One region of the Pseudoalteromonas sp. P1-8 genome, then DNA from elsewhere that is predicted to be linked to it. Evidence: predicted binding sites of a transcription regulator. Region 1 holds the regulator's gene; each other region holds the start of a gene.
What was found. The regulator LexA, encoded in region 1, represses DNA repair genes until DNA is damaged. The targets are predictions, from matches to a motif close to TACTGTATNNNNATACAGTA.
Positions count from the first base shown of each region.

Region 2: AN213_RS06495 (YebG family protein) is a predicted target of LexA. The motif match lies at 2,097-2,116, and genes of this name have one in related genera.
Region 3: uvrD (DNA helicase II) is a predicted target of LexA. The motif match lies at 2,188-2,207, and genes of this name have one in related genera.

Region 1 covers NZ_LJSO01000006.1:195,805-200,094, forward strand. Annotated here, with positions in the region: gene AN213_RS10560 (endonuclease) at 1-73, opposite strand, end outside; gene AN213_RS10565 (VOC family protein) at 190-543, shown strand; gene AN213_RS20560 (hypothetical protein) at 518-922, opposite strand; gene AN213_RS20565 (hypothetical protein) at 1,008-1,286, opposite strand; gene AN213_RS10575 (hypothetical protein) at 1,445-1,825, shown strand; gene AN213_RS10580 (PaaI family thioesterase) at 1,833-2,270, opposite strand; gene lexA (transcriptional repressor LexA) at 2,432-3,049, shown strand; gene coxB (cytochrome c oxidase subunit II) at 3,487-4,290, shown strand, end outside.
Region 2 covers NZ_LJSO01000003.1:239,954-244,243, forward strand. Annotated here, with positions in the region: gene putP (sodium/proline symporter PutP) at 167-1,678, shown strand; gene AN213_RS06495 (YebG family protein) at 1,741-2,043, opposite strand; gene AN213_RS06500 (helix-hairpin-helix domain-containing protein) at 2,290-2,583, shown strand; gene AN213_RS06505 (DUF6170 family protein) at 2,612-2,914, opposite strand; gene dsbB (disulfide bond formation protein DsbB) at 2,914-3,432, opposite strand; gene AN213_RS06515 (chorismate mutase) at 3,562-4,290, opposite strand, start outside.
Region 3 covers NZ_LJSO01000020.1:48,729-53,018, forward strand. Annotated here, with positions in the region: gene AN213_RS19125 (dUTP diphosphatase) at 1-503, opposite strand, end outside; gene AN213_RS19130 (peroxiredoxin-like family protein) at 637-1,266, shown strand; gene AN213_RS19135 (YacL family protein) at 1,299-1,667, opposite strand; gene AN213_RS19140 (hypothetical protein) at 1,789-2,013, opposite strand; gene uvrD (DNA helicase II) at 2,272-4,290, shown strand, end outside.

The DNA of each region.
Region 1 (4,290 bases):
AGCTCGAAAACTCTTTAGCGGATATAGGAAAAGTGAAAATAAAACAAAGGGCTAAGTATAGAAATAAACGCATATCCATCACATCAGTGAACTACAGGAACAGCTATTCTAGAGCGACTATTCTAAAAAGGAAAAGTTTTTCAACTCAGCTATAGTTGTTAGGCCGTTTTTATTAAAGGAATTACAACCATGTTATTAGGTGCTTTTTCTGTAAGTCTAAATGTAAAAGATATTCGTGCTTCAAAGCAGTTTTATGAAAAGCTAGGTTTCAAAGAGTTTGCTGGGGAGATAGAACAGCATTGGCTAATAATGAAAAACGGTGAACATTTAATTGGTTTGTTTCAAGGTATGTTTGATAAAACCATGCTGACCTTTAATCCTGGGTGGGATCAAAATGCTGAAGCTTTGGATGAATTTGCAACCTTTGAGCAATTAGCTGCACAATTTCAGCAACAAGGATTAGAAATACAAAAGGCCGGTGACGCGAGTTTTATTATCACCGACCCAGATGGCAATCCTATTTTGATTGACCAACACGTGTAGCTGGCTTTTTACGTTTAATTCGAACGTTTTGTAGTAACAAGAGAACTCCTGTAATACAAAATAGTACGCTAGTGGCTGAGAAGCTGATGAGTAGTGGATTGTTAAAGTTCTCACGCTCATCATAATCCATAATGTGTAGCATCCAGAAAAAGTCGAAAATGCGCCACAGGGTGCTGCGCACAGTTATAACTTTACCGGTTTGGCTATCTAAATATAAGGTTGTTGTTAACCAATCATCGAAGCTAATTTGCCAAACATTGGCTTTGTGACCGACTTCTCTAGGCCCTTTTGTTAATAACTGCGCTTGCGTTATTTTTGCGTCAATAAGCAGGTGAGCTTGCGCATTTTCAATGATTTGCGCTTTACTCGGTGCAGGCATTTTAGCACCTGTTCTGCCATCAAAAATAAACGTACCGCTAGAGGATGTAACTTCTATAATCGGGGTATTTAAAAAATGGCTATATTTAATACCCTCGATTTGCTCGTTGCTCGATTTGCTCGATTTGCTCGATTTGCTCGATTTGCTCGAATTGCGCTGTTATTTTATCAATTGAAGCGGGGTAGTCCGACAATAAAAATGGACTACTTAAACTGCGATTAGCCAGATGCTTACCATGCACTTTTTCAAGTGGTAATGAGCTCATCACAAGCCCACCTAAAAGCCAAAAAAAGATCTGCAAAGCAAGTAAGTAGCCAAGCCATTTATGCCCTTTACGAGCATACTTAAACAGGCGTTTATTCATTATTACCCCGTTATTATTGTTATGTGGGCGCTATTTTAGGTTGTTTAGCTAGATTGCCAATGCGGCATAATGTCGCATTAACTGTATTCTAGATTTGGTATATATACAAAACTGAGTTAAAGTTTCAGTCGATATAAATAGAGGGTAAAAACGAGAGTATGTCGGAAATTCAATTTTTAAATGTAGATCTGGAGCTTGAATCAAAGCACGATATTAGTGCGCTTGTTGCTGATTTGAAGAAAAACGCCATGGTTTTACATTATGACCAAGATGAATACCGCCAACTAGCACGTATTGAAGCAACCGCAGATATCAGCTCTCCTGATAAAGCAATTAACCAGCTTTGCGAGCTTATTGAGTCTTGCTCGCGCAATGCATTAAAACAGTGGTTATCGTGCTCAAAGCGTACATTTGATATAGGCTTTGAATCAGGTAATTCGCCTAAATGCTTTAACCAACCCCTGCATGCCGATACCTTGTTACGTATCTCTGCAATTGGCGCAGGGATTGAAATTACTATTTATCCTGTCGAAAAATAGCCTGAATTTATCGCTCTACAACAGCTGCGGTCATTCTTGATACGCAGCAAAGCTCTCCTGCGGCATTGGTAATTTTAATATCCCAAACAGAAGTTCGCTTACCTAAATGCAGCGGTCTAGCAGTTGCTGTTAACGTTCCTTTGCGTGACGCTTTCATGTGGTTGGCATTAATTTCTTGGCCAACAGCATAAAACTTATTGAAATCAACCACGAAATTGGCTGCATAGCTTGCCACTGTCTCTGCTAATACAACGTTTGCTCCGCCATGGACCATGCCCATAGGGTTATGATGCTCAGGAATAGCAGGCATGGTTGCCATTAAATAATCATCGCCAATTTCAGTTACCTCAATGCCCATAGTTTTCATTAAAGTGCCTTGACCGGTAATCCCTTGTTCAAGCTCTTTGCAAAGCTCTAACGTGATTGGTTGGTGCCAAATACTCATTGTGTTTCCTTAGCCTGCTAATTAAAGCTAATACCTTATGGCATCTTTCGGTGTGGTTCAATGTTAGTTTTGTAGCAATATGATGGGGTTAATTTAAATTTGCGATTTTCAAATAACTGTATATACTCACAGTTAAATGTACTGTATGGAAAACCAGTTGTATGCGCCCATTAACTAAACGCCAATCGCAAATTTTAGAACTAATTAAAGTCTTTATTAAAGATACAGGCATGCCACCTACGCGTGCTGAAATAGCTCAAACATTGGGTTTTAAAAGTGCCAATGCTGCTGAAGAACACCTAAAAGCACTGGCAAAAAAAGGCATGATCAAAATGAAGCCTGGGGCGAGTCGCGGTATTCAGTTAATTGAAGAAGATGAGCCAGAGCAGTTAGGCTTACCTTTAATTGGCCGTGTTGCAGCTGGTGAACCTATTTTGGCTCAAGAGCATGTTGAAAGTCACTGCCAAGTTGATCCTTCATTATTTAAACCTGCTGCTGATTTCTTACTGCGTGTAAATGGTATGAGTATGAAAGACATTGGTATTATGGATGGCGATTTGCTTGCAGTACACAGAACACAAGTTGCTGAAAACGGGCAAGTAGTTGTAGCTCGAGTCGATGAAGATGTAACAGTTAAGCGTCTAGAAAAAGCGGGTCGCAAAGTACTTTTACACGCTGAGAACGAAGAGTTTTCGCCTATTGAGGTTGATCTTGAGCATGAGTCGTTCAACATCGAGGGGTTAGCGGTAGGTGTTATTCGTAACGCTGACTGGATGTAAGCGTTCCCAATTTGGTGCATCAAATTGACTCAATTTGGTGCGCCGCTGAAATTTTACTACTTAATTAGGATTTGTGAATCCTTACTCTTCATTTAAAGCCTTATATGGCGCAGTTTTCCTCTCTTTTTATATTTCGTTCTTACTCCTAAACATTAAATAACGCGCTGATTATAGTTGTTATTTCTGCACCAAAATAAACATTTATTATCATTAAAACTTGCTTATTGGTCATTTTTTAACTAATTGGTTAATACACTGTATTAACACCTAATTAATAAAAAGACACAAAAATGTGCGAGGTGTTAGTCAAGGGGTCGGTATCATAAGTGGGTCAAAATGATACGTAGTCGCTCTGAACAATAAGAAAAACGAATGGGCACCTTGTTGTATCGCCTTTTCGCTTTGCGTCTTGCAATAGCATCTAAAGGAGCCGTCACATGGGTAAACTGCGTTACGCCTTGTGGCTTATATTGTTTGCACTTCCTGAGCTTGCATTGGCAAATAGCCAATACAATATGCGTAAAGGGGTGACCGATATAAGTAATAATGTTTATGAGTTACACATGACGATATTTATTATCTGCTGTGTAATCGGCATCATCGTATTTGCGGTGATGTTTTGGGCTTTAATACACCACCGTAAATCCAAAGGGGCCAAGCCTGCCCAATTTCATGAAAGTACAAAAGTTGAAATACTTTGGACTGCCATTCCATTTGTCATCTTAATCGCCATGGCTGTGCCTGCCACAAAAACCTTAATTGCCATGGAAGATGCTTCTAAAGCCGATATCACCATTAAAGTGACTGGCTCACAATGGAAGTGGCATTACGAGTACATGGGTGAAGACATTGCTTATTACTCGATTCTATCTACTCCTAAAGATCAAATAGACAACCAAGCAGAGAAAACTGAGCATTATTTGCTTGAAGTAGATAAACCGCTAGTACTTCCTATCAATAAAAAAGTTCGCTTTTTAATGACCTCAGACGATGTAATTCATTCATGGTGGGTGCCTGATTTTGCGGTTAAAAAGGATGCAAATCCTGGGTTTATCAATGAAGCGTGGACACGTATTAACGAGCCAGGAGTATACCGTGGTCAATGTGCTGAGTTATGCGGTAAAGATCATGGCTTTATGCCTGTTGTGGTGAAAGCCTTACCTGAAGATGAATTTGCTAATTGGCTTGCAGATGCCAAGCAAGAAAAAGCCAATGCGGCCGCAGCAGATGCTGCTTTGCTT
Region 2 (4,290 bases), on a different contig from region 1:
CTGTCATTGAACTGCTTGATTGGAGTTGAAGGGGGGAAGCATGTTATAGTCATGGGTGATATCGGTTTTTACCCCAATAATGTCTTAAAATTAAATAACTTGCGAGTCATTATTCGGATTAAAAGCCAACATTAAACAACTTTTGGAGGCTAATTTGGAAACAGGAATGATAATTTCGTTAGCAATGTACTTCATCGTCATGCTGGGGATTGGGCTGTATGCTTATAAGCAATCTACCGACGATGTATCAGGCTATATGCTAGGTGGTCGTAATTTATCACCAAGTGTTGCTGCGCTTTCAGCTGGCGCATCAGACATGAGTGGTTGGCTGCTAATGGGTCTACCGGGTGCAATGTATTTGTTTGGTTTAAGCAAGGTTTGGATTGCCATAGGTTTAGTACTCGGTGCTTGGGCTAACTACTTCCTAGTCGCGCCTCGTTTACGTGTTTACACAGAAAAGGCGAATGACTCAATCACCATTCCAGATTACTTCGCGAACCGCTTTGATGATAATAAAAATATTCTGCGTGTGATCTCTGCGATTGTAATCATTGTTTTCTTCACCTTGTATACCTCGTCAGGTGTTGTTGCAGGCGGCAAGTTGTTCGAAAACTCATTTAATATGAGCTACGAAATGGGTCTGTACATCACAACCGGTGTCGTCGTGTTATATACCTTGTTTGGTGGCTTCTTAGCAGTGAGCCTGACTGACTTTGTACAAGGCTGTATCATGTTTATCTCGTTGCTGGCTGTGCCAATTGCAACGTTTACCATGCTTGATCAGCCAGTTATGGATACACTTGCAAATGCACGCTATGACTTATTATTAAGCTCACCAAAAGAATCAGAAATTCATGCACTTAATATGATGGATTGGTTTGCAGGTGGTTCAACGATAGCGATTATTTCTGCAATGGCATGGGGCCTTGGTTATTTTGGTCAACCACATATTATTGTGCGTTTTATGTCTGTGCGCTCTGTGAAAGATATGCCGACTATGCGCCGTGTGGGTATGTCGTGGATGACGCTTTCAGCTATTGGTGCTGTGCTAACAGGTCTATTTGGTGCTGCTTATATGCTTGAAAACCAAATGCCAATTGATGATAAAGAAACGATTTTCCTAGTGTTGTCTGAGCTTATCTTCCATCCTTTAATTGCTGGCTTCTTATTGGCAGCTATTTTAGCGGCGATTATGAGTACTATTTCATCACAGTTATTAGTGTGTTCAAGCTCACTAACCGAAGATTTTTATAAGATTTACTTAAACCGTAGTGCATCTCAAAAAGAGCTGGTTTTAGTAGGTCGTATTAGTGTTATTTTGGTGGCTCTATTTGCTATTTACTTAGCCTATGACCGCGATAGCTCTATCTTAGATTTAGTGAGTAATGCATGGGCAGGTTTTGGTGCTGCATTTGGTCCACTCGTATTACTGAGCCTTTACTGGAAGCGCATGAACTTACAAGGCGCTATTAGTGGTATGGTTGTTGGTGCTGCAACAGTACTATTTTGGATTTACGCGCCAATTACAATTGATGGCCAAGCATTAAGTGCAATCATTTATGAGATTGTCCCAGGCTTTATTTTATCAACAATTGCTATTGTTGTTGTTAGCCTTACAACTGCTGAGCCGAAAAAAGAAATTACAGACTTATTTGATGAAGTTGAGTCGTCACTGTAGTTTTTGATTAAACACAAAAAAGGGCAACATCTGTTGCCCTTTTTTATGATCTAAATTTGCGTTTAGCTTGCCGCTTTTTCTTTTATATCAGCAACGTTGTCGTCTGACTTTGCTTTTTTAGGCTTAGCTGGGGCGTCTTTTGCACCTTTAAGTACCGCCATAAATTGGTCTTTTTCTTTTGCCATTTCAAGCGCCAGTGACTCAATTTGTTGCTCGCTTAATGGTACATCAACTTTTTCAAGCATTAGTTCTAATGACTCAGCAATGTCGAGCATTTTGTCATACGCATCAGCTTCTTTCTTAGTAGTAAACGTCATGCGCTCGACTCCGTTTCTTTCTACAACATATTTAACAACAACAGCCATGATTTCTCCTGCATTTAAGCGTGGCATTTGCAGCGTAATACCGCTACTTTGATTACTGTTTTTATATACAGTAATGCTTCGGGGCTTACTTTGCAAGTAACTTGAGAAAAATTTTATTCAGCAAATTTGACAATAATAGGGACATTAGCTTTATTTAAATTGTTACCCAAAGTTAAACACAAGCGATGGAGTGAGTGTTGGGTAATAGCTAACTACCTGTCCAAGATGGACATCATGGAGGAAATTATGAAATTACTATCAAGTATTTTACTTGCCACAAGCATTGCGTTACTACCTGCTACATCGGCATTCGCCGTTAAACCAACCGAAGCAACACAAGTTAAAATGCAAAAGCTCAGTATAAACAAAGCTAGCATAGATCAACTTACTCAATTACCGGGTATTGGAGAGTCAAAAGCCAAAGCGATTGTTGAGCACCGTAAAAAGCAAGGTCCGTTTAAGTCGGTAGAGCAATTAAAAGAAGTAAAAGGAATTGGCGATAAGCTATTTGCTAAACTTGAGGGGAAAATTACATTATAAATAGCGGGCTATATACCTAAACAGGGCGTTATTCGCCCTGTTTAAATTCATCGATAGCTTTGTCTAAATGCGCTAATGCGAACATGTTTTCGATAGGTGTTGTGATGAGTGGGTAACTTAAGCCCGCTAACAATAACCAAGGAATAAGCATCCAGCCTTCAAAGTAGGCCAAGCCTAAAAATAAGGGTGCTAAAAAGGCAAGCTTACATACTGATAAAATGATCTTTTTGCTTGGGCTTAAATGAGCCAAAGCAAGGGCAATAATTTGCTGGCGTTGCCTTACTTTAAAGCTTTTTAAAGCAGGGATTTGGCTAGTAAAAAAATAAATCATTATAGCGACTTTTTGCTCACTAATCGGCTAACTAAAACAGCCACAAATACCACTGAAAATGCTGCAAAAATCACTTCCATCCATGCTGGCATACTCATAGAAGCAAACTGCCAATCGATATTTCCGCAATCACCAGTAGCGGCAAAGAAGCTAGGGATCCATTCATGCAAAGGCATAAAACTTGGGAAGTTAGGTTCAAATGCACAGCTAAATGCAAAAGGGTCAGTATTGTTTTGCATTGCAATGTGTTCTTTGGCAATAAAGTAACCCCAAATTGCAGAGACACCCCAAGTGGCAAATGCGACTAAGCGAACAACCATATTTTGTGGGTTAATTGCACCAATCACACCCGCTGCAAGTAAGCCTAAAACAGCAGTACGTTGATATATACACATGATGCATGGCTCAAGGCCCATGTTGTATTGAAAAAATAACGCAGTGATTTCAAAGGCGAGTGAAATAACGGCTAATAATAACCAAGGTGTTCTTTTAGTTGCTAATTCTGCTAACCAATTCATGAAAGTTCCAATTTCAAATTGTTTTCAAGATTATGCTTAGACAGGGCAGTAGGTGCAAGTATCTAAGATGAAATTATACGAAAAAGGAGCCGACTGACTCCTTTTTATTAATCATATCTAGGCTGGCTGTTACACACTAACAGCTTGCAAAGACTCACTTTGATAGCAGCCTAATACACGGGTGTATTGGGTGTGTTCTTTTAGCTCTTCAAGCGCTTGCTTAACATGTAAGTCATCAAGGTTTGCTTCAAGGTCAACATAAAACACCTCTTCCCATGGGTTTCCAGGTACTGGACGAGATTCCAATTTTACTAGGTTAATTTGATGTTGTTTAAAAATCATCAAGGCATCAGCCAATGAACCCGCTTGTTGTTTGGTCGCCATAATCAAACTGGTTTTTGTTGGAATTTGCTTAGATACTTGCAACGGGTTACGCGCGACGACAATGAAGCGGCTATGGTTTTCGCTTTGGTTTGCAAGGCCTGATTTAACGACTTCTAACCCTACATTTTTACCTGCTTGTGCTGAGCCGATAGCGGCGCTGTTTGTAGTTTCAACCGCTGATTGTAATGCATGGAAGGTTGAGTCACAGGTTTCATGTTGAATATCACCTAAACCCTGAATGAAGCGGCTACATTGAGCAAAAGGCTGTGGGTGAGCAAAGATTTTATTAATGTGAGAAAGCTCAGTACCTGGCATTGCTAATAAACAGTGCTCAACGCTGTGAGTGACCTCACCGACAATTGATACTTGTGCATGTTGTAATAAATCGAACACTTCATTGATACTACCTGAGCTGGTGTTTTCAATTGGCAGTAAGCCGAAATCAGCTTGGCCACTTTCAACTTTGCCAGTGAT
Region 3 (4,290 bases), on a different contig from region 1:
ACCTTGATATAGCTACCGTCTTTGTAGCCATGATCTTGGCGGAAGAAATTCAAGGTGTTTTTACCAACGTAGCCACGGTATAAATCATCGATATCCATACCGATTTGCGCCATACAACCTGCAAATGCAGCTGCATTAAAACTCTTTTCAGCGACTGCTGACGCGGCTAATAATTCGAGTGTTTGTTTAAAGTCATCGGCTTGAACTGGTGCACTTAACTCAGCTTCAAGTTGCGCAGCTAACTGCTCATAGCTGGTTTCACCATCAATGCGTAAAGATAAACCAAAATGGAAAATATCAACTAACTCTAAAATAACTTGTTCTGTATCTGGGGTTTGTTTCTTCCACCACTTCCAACCGTAGTGGTCAAGCATTTCAGCACACTCAACCCAAATTGCACGATACCATTCAAAACCTTGGCTAAACCATTGCTCATGAACTTTGGTATTCATCGCATTTTGCATCTCGAGCATAACAACGAGTTTTTGTAAATTAGCAGACATTCTTTATCCCAACTTGCATTTTTTATTTGCCTATATACTACAGTTAAATTTGAGTTTGATGTAGGTAAAGATGAAATAAATCCCGCAACAATCAGGTCATCTTTGTAGTTGATAAAAATAACCGAGGAAGCCCATGTTTAAATCTCTATTCATTAGTGCACTGTTTGTACTATCAAGCCACGTTATCGCTGCAACTGCGACTAATATTGCCGAGTCAGCAGAGCAAGTTAGTCCGTTATTACCTGGCTTAACGGTGCCAAATGTTGAATTGAAAGACCAATACGGTAAAACCGTCTCGCTAGCTGAGCGCTTTAAAGAAAAAACTACCGTGCTGATTGTTTATCGTGGTGGCTGGTGCCCATATTGTTCAAAACAATTGGCCAGCGTGCAAAAAATAGAGAAAGAATTAGCAAGCTTAGACGCGCAACTAATTGCCGTTTCACCAGATAGTCCTGAAAAACTCGCTGAAACAAAAATTACAGCTCCTAGCTATCAATTGCTTTCTGACGACAGCCTTACTTTGGCGCAAACGTTAGGTTTAGCATTTTATTTAGATGACAAAACAGCAAAGATTTACCGTAATAAGCTTGGGGTTAACTTTGTCTCGTTAGAAGGTGAGCCAAAAGTAGCACTGCCAGTACCCGCAGTATTCGTGATAGATACAAATGGGTTAGTTCATTTTCAATACGCCAACCCAAATTACAAAGTACGCTTAACAGAAGATTTATTACTAGCTGCTGTTAAATCAGTGAGTGAGCAATAAATTAGCTACCGATAAGCAGAACATGTGTCTGCTTATCGGCCTTGTGTAAATTCTTGCCAAGATTCAATTAAATCAACAAAATCTTCAAAGCCACAGCCACTGCACAGGCCTTCTTCTTCAAGCATTAAATCATCATCTTGGTAGGCAACTAAGTCTTCGTTATCTTGATGTAATGCATGTGCTTCGAACAGCGCTTCGTCTTTACTTAAGATCAAATCAATTTCTTGACCTTGTAAGGTTAAAGACTCATGACTGTTCTTAACAGCAGAGATCAACGCTTGCACCATCGCAATTTTTTCTTTTCCGACTTCTTCGTTTAGCCAACGGCCTATGATGGCGTGTTCAGAGGAAATTTTAATGCGTAAACCGCTAATAGGGTCGCGGATAAATTGATATTCCATGGAGGGTACTCTTAATACGTTATCTGCTGATTATACCGTTTGCAGCTAAACGTGGCGAGTTTAGCCGCCTTAAAACAACTCGAGCGCCTAAGTGGCGCTCGTGTTTGTGCTAATTAAATAGCTAGAGTCGCGACTTGAAGCGTGCAGCATCAATAATCGCCCATAGGTATACGATTGGCAGTAGAATAAAACCAACTGCCACATAAATTAGTGCACCACTAATAACCCATGCTAAAAAGAATGCAATAGCCGCCATTAAACGACCTTGTACCAATTGTCCTAAACCAGGAAAAAAGATATTACATATTGCTGCGATTACATTACCGCCAGAACCTTGCTCTGCCATACTAACCTCTGTAGTTTTTAATGATTATACTTTTTATAATCACACTTTATGCCAACTTATTATGACTTACAAATCAAAGTGTTAAAAAGTAGCGTTATTTTAATTTTAGTTCTTTTTGCTAAAAATCGGTCAAATTCACAATTTTCATTTACAATTTTAATAACTTGCCAAAATAGCTGTTTATAAAAACAGTATTTTATTTAGCCTTGCATAAACACCTGTTATACTCCACCCATTATAGATTGAAAAGGCGTAACGATGGACGTTTCTGAATTACTCGATGGCTTAAATGACAAACAACGGGATGCTGTCGCAGCCCCATTGCAAAATATGCTGGTACTTGCAGGTGCAGGTTCTGGTAAAACTCGAGTACTTGTTCATCGCATCGCATGGCTCATGCAAGTTGAGCAAGCTTCTGCATACAGCATCTTTGCGGTAACCTTCACTAACAAAGCCGCGAAAGAAATGCGTACCCGTGTAGAAGAAACGTTAAAAGCACCGGTTGGTGGTATGTGGATTGGCACTTTCCACGGCTTATCTCATCGTATTTTACGCGCCCATCACCGTGAAGCGAACTTGCCTGAAAGCTTTCAAATCTTAGATTCTGACGATCAACAACGCATGATAAAACGCTTACTTAAAGCGATGAACATCGATGATAAAAAGTGGCCAGCAAAACAATTTGGTTGGTATATCAGCGCGAAAAAAGATGAAGGTCTGCGCCCTAAAGACATTCAAGCCTACGATATTAATGAGCAAATGATGCTGAAAGTCTATGCTGCATATCAAGAGGCTTGTGACCGTGCAGGTTTAGTCGACTTTGCAGAAATACTGCTGCGCTGCTACGAAGTACTTAAGAATCACCCAACACTTTTACGTCACTATCAACAGCGTTTTGCCCACATGCTGGTAGACGAGTTCCAGGATACCAACACTATTCAATATGCTTGGTTAAAATTACTCGCAGGTAACACCAACAGTATTATGATCGTAGGTGATGATGACCAAAGTATCTATGGCTGGCGTGGCGCAAAAATTGAGAATATCAAACGCTTTTTAACTGACTTCGAAGCCGAAACTATTCGCCTTGAACAAAATTACCGTTCAACGGCAACAATCTTAAAAGCATCAAATGCACTGATCAAAAACAATGCTGAACGCATGGGTAAAAGCCTTTGGACAGACGGCAATGATGGTGAGCCTATTTCTGTTTACGCTGCGTTTAATGAATTAGACGAAGCACGCTTTGTCAGCAGCAAACTACGTAGCTGGCTAAATGCAGGTAATGCATTACAAGACGCCGCGATTTTATACCGTAACAACGCGCAATCTCGTGTACTCGAAGAAGCAATGCTACAAGAAGGTTTAAAATACCGCATTTACGGCGGTATGCGCTTCTTCGAACGTCAAGAGATCAAAGATGCGCTTGCATATTTACGTTTAGTGGGTAACCGTCAAGATGATGCTGCTTTCGAGCGCGTTATTAACACCCCTGCCCGCGGCATTGGTGATAAAACGCTAAGTCATATCCGTGATTGCGCGCGCAATGAGTCATTGCCACTTTGGTATGCCGCAAAAGCAATTGTAGAGCAACAACACCTATCTGGCCGTGCAGCAAGTGCCGTCACTAAATTCTTAGAACTTGTTGAGCATATCGAAGATAAAATCAGCGATCTCACCTTAGAAGAGCAAGCGAAATATGCCATTCAAACCTCAGGGTTAATGGCAATGTATCAAGCTGAAAAAGGTGAAAAAGGCCGTGCCCGCGTAGAAAACTTAGAAGAGCTTATTAGTGCTTGTGGTCAATACGAACTTCCTGAAGATGAAGAGTTCAGCTCACCACTACAGGGATTTTTGGCTTATACCTCACTAGAGTCTGGCGAAGGTCAAGCTGATGAGCACGAAGACGCGGTGCAAATGATGACACTACACTCAGCAAAAGGCCTAGAATTCCCATTGGTATTTATGGTTGGTGTTGAAGAGGGCATGTTCCCATCACAACAAAGTAATGAAGAGTCTGGTCGTTTAGAAGAAGAACGCCGCCTCTGCTATGTTGGTATGACTCGCGCGATGGAAAAACTATATATTAGCCATGCAGAAAGTCGCCGTTTATACGGACAAGAAAAGTACCATAGCCCATCACGCTTTTTACGTGAAATGCCTGAAGACTGTATCGAAGAAATCCGTATTAAAACACAGGTTTCAAGACCGCCAGCGGCAGGTCGCTTTAGTCCATCAGTAACACATGCCGCATTTGAAGATAGCGGCTTTAACTTA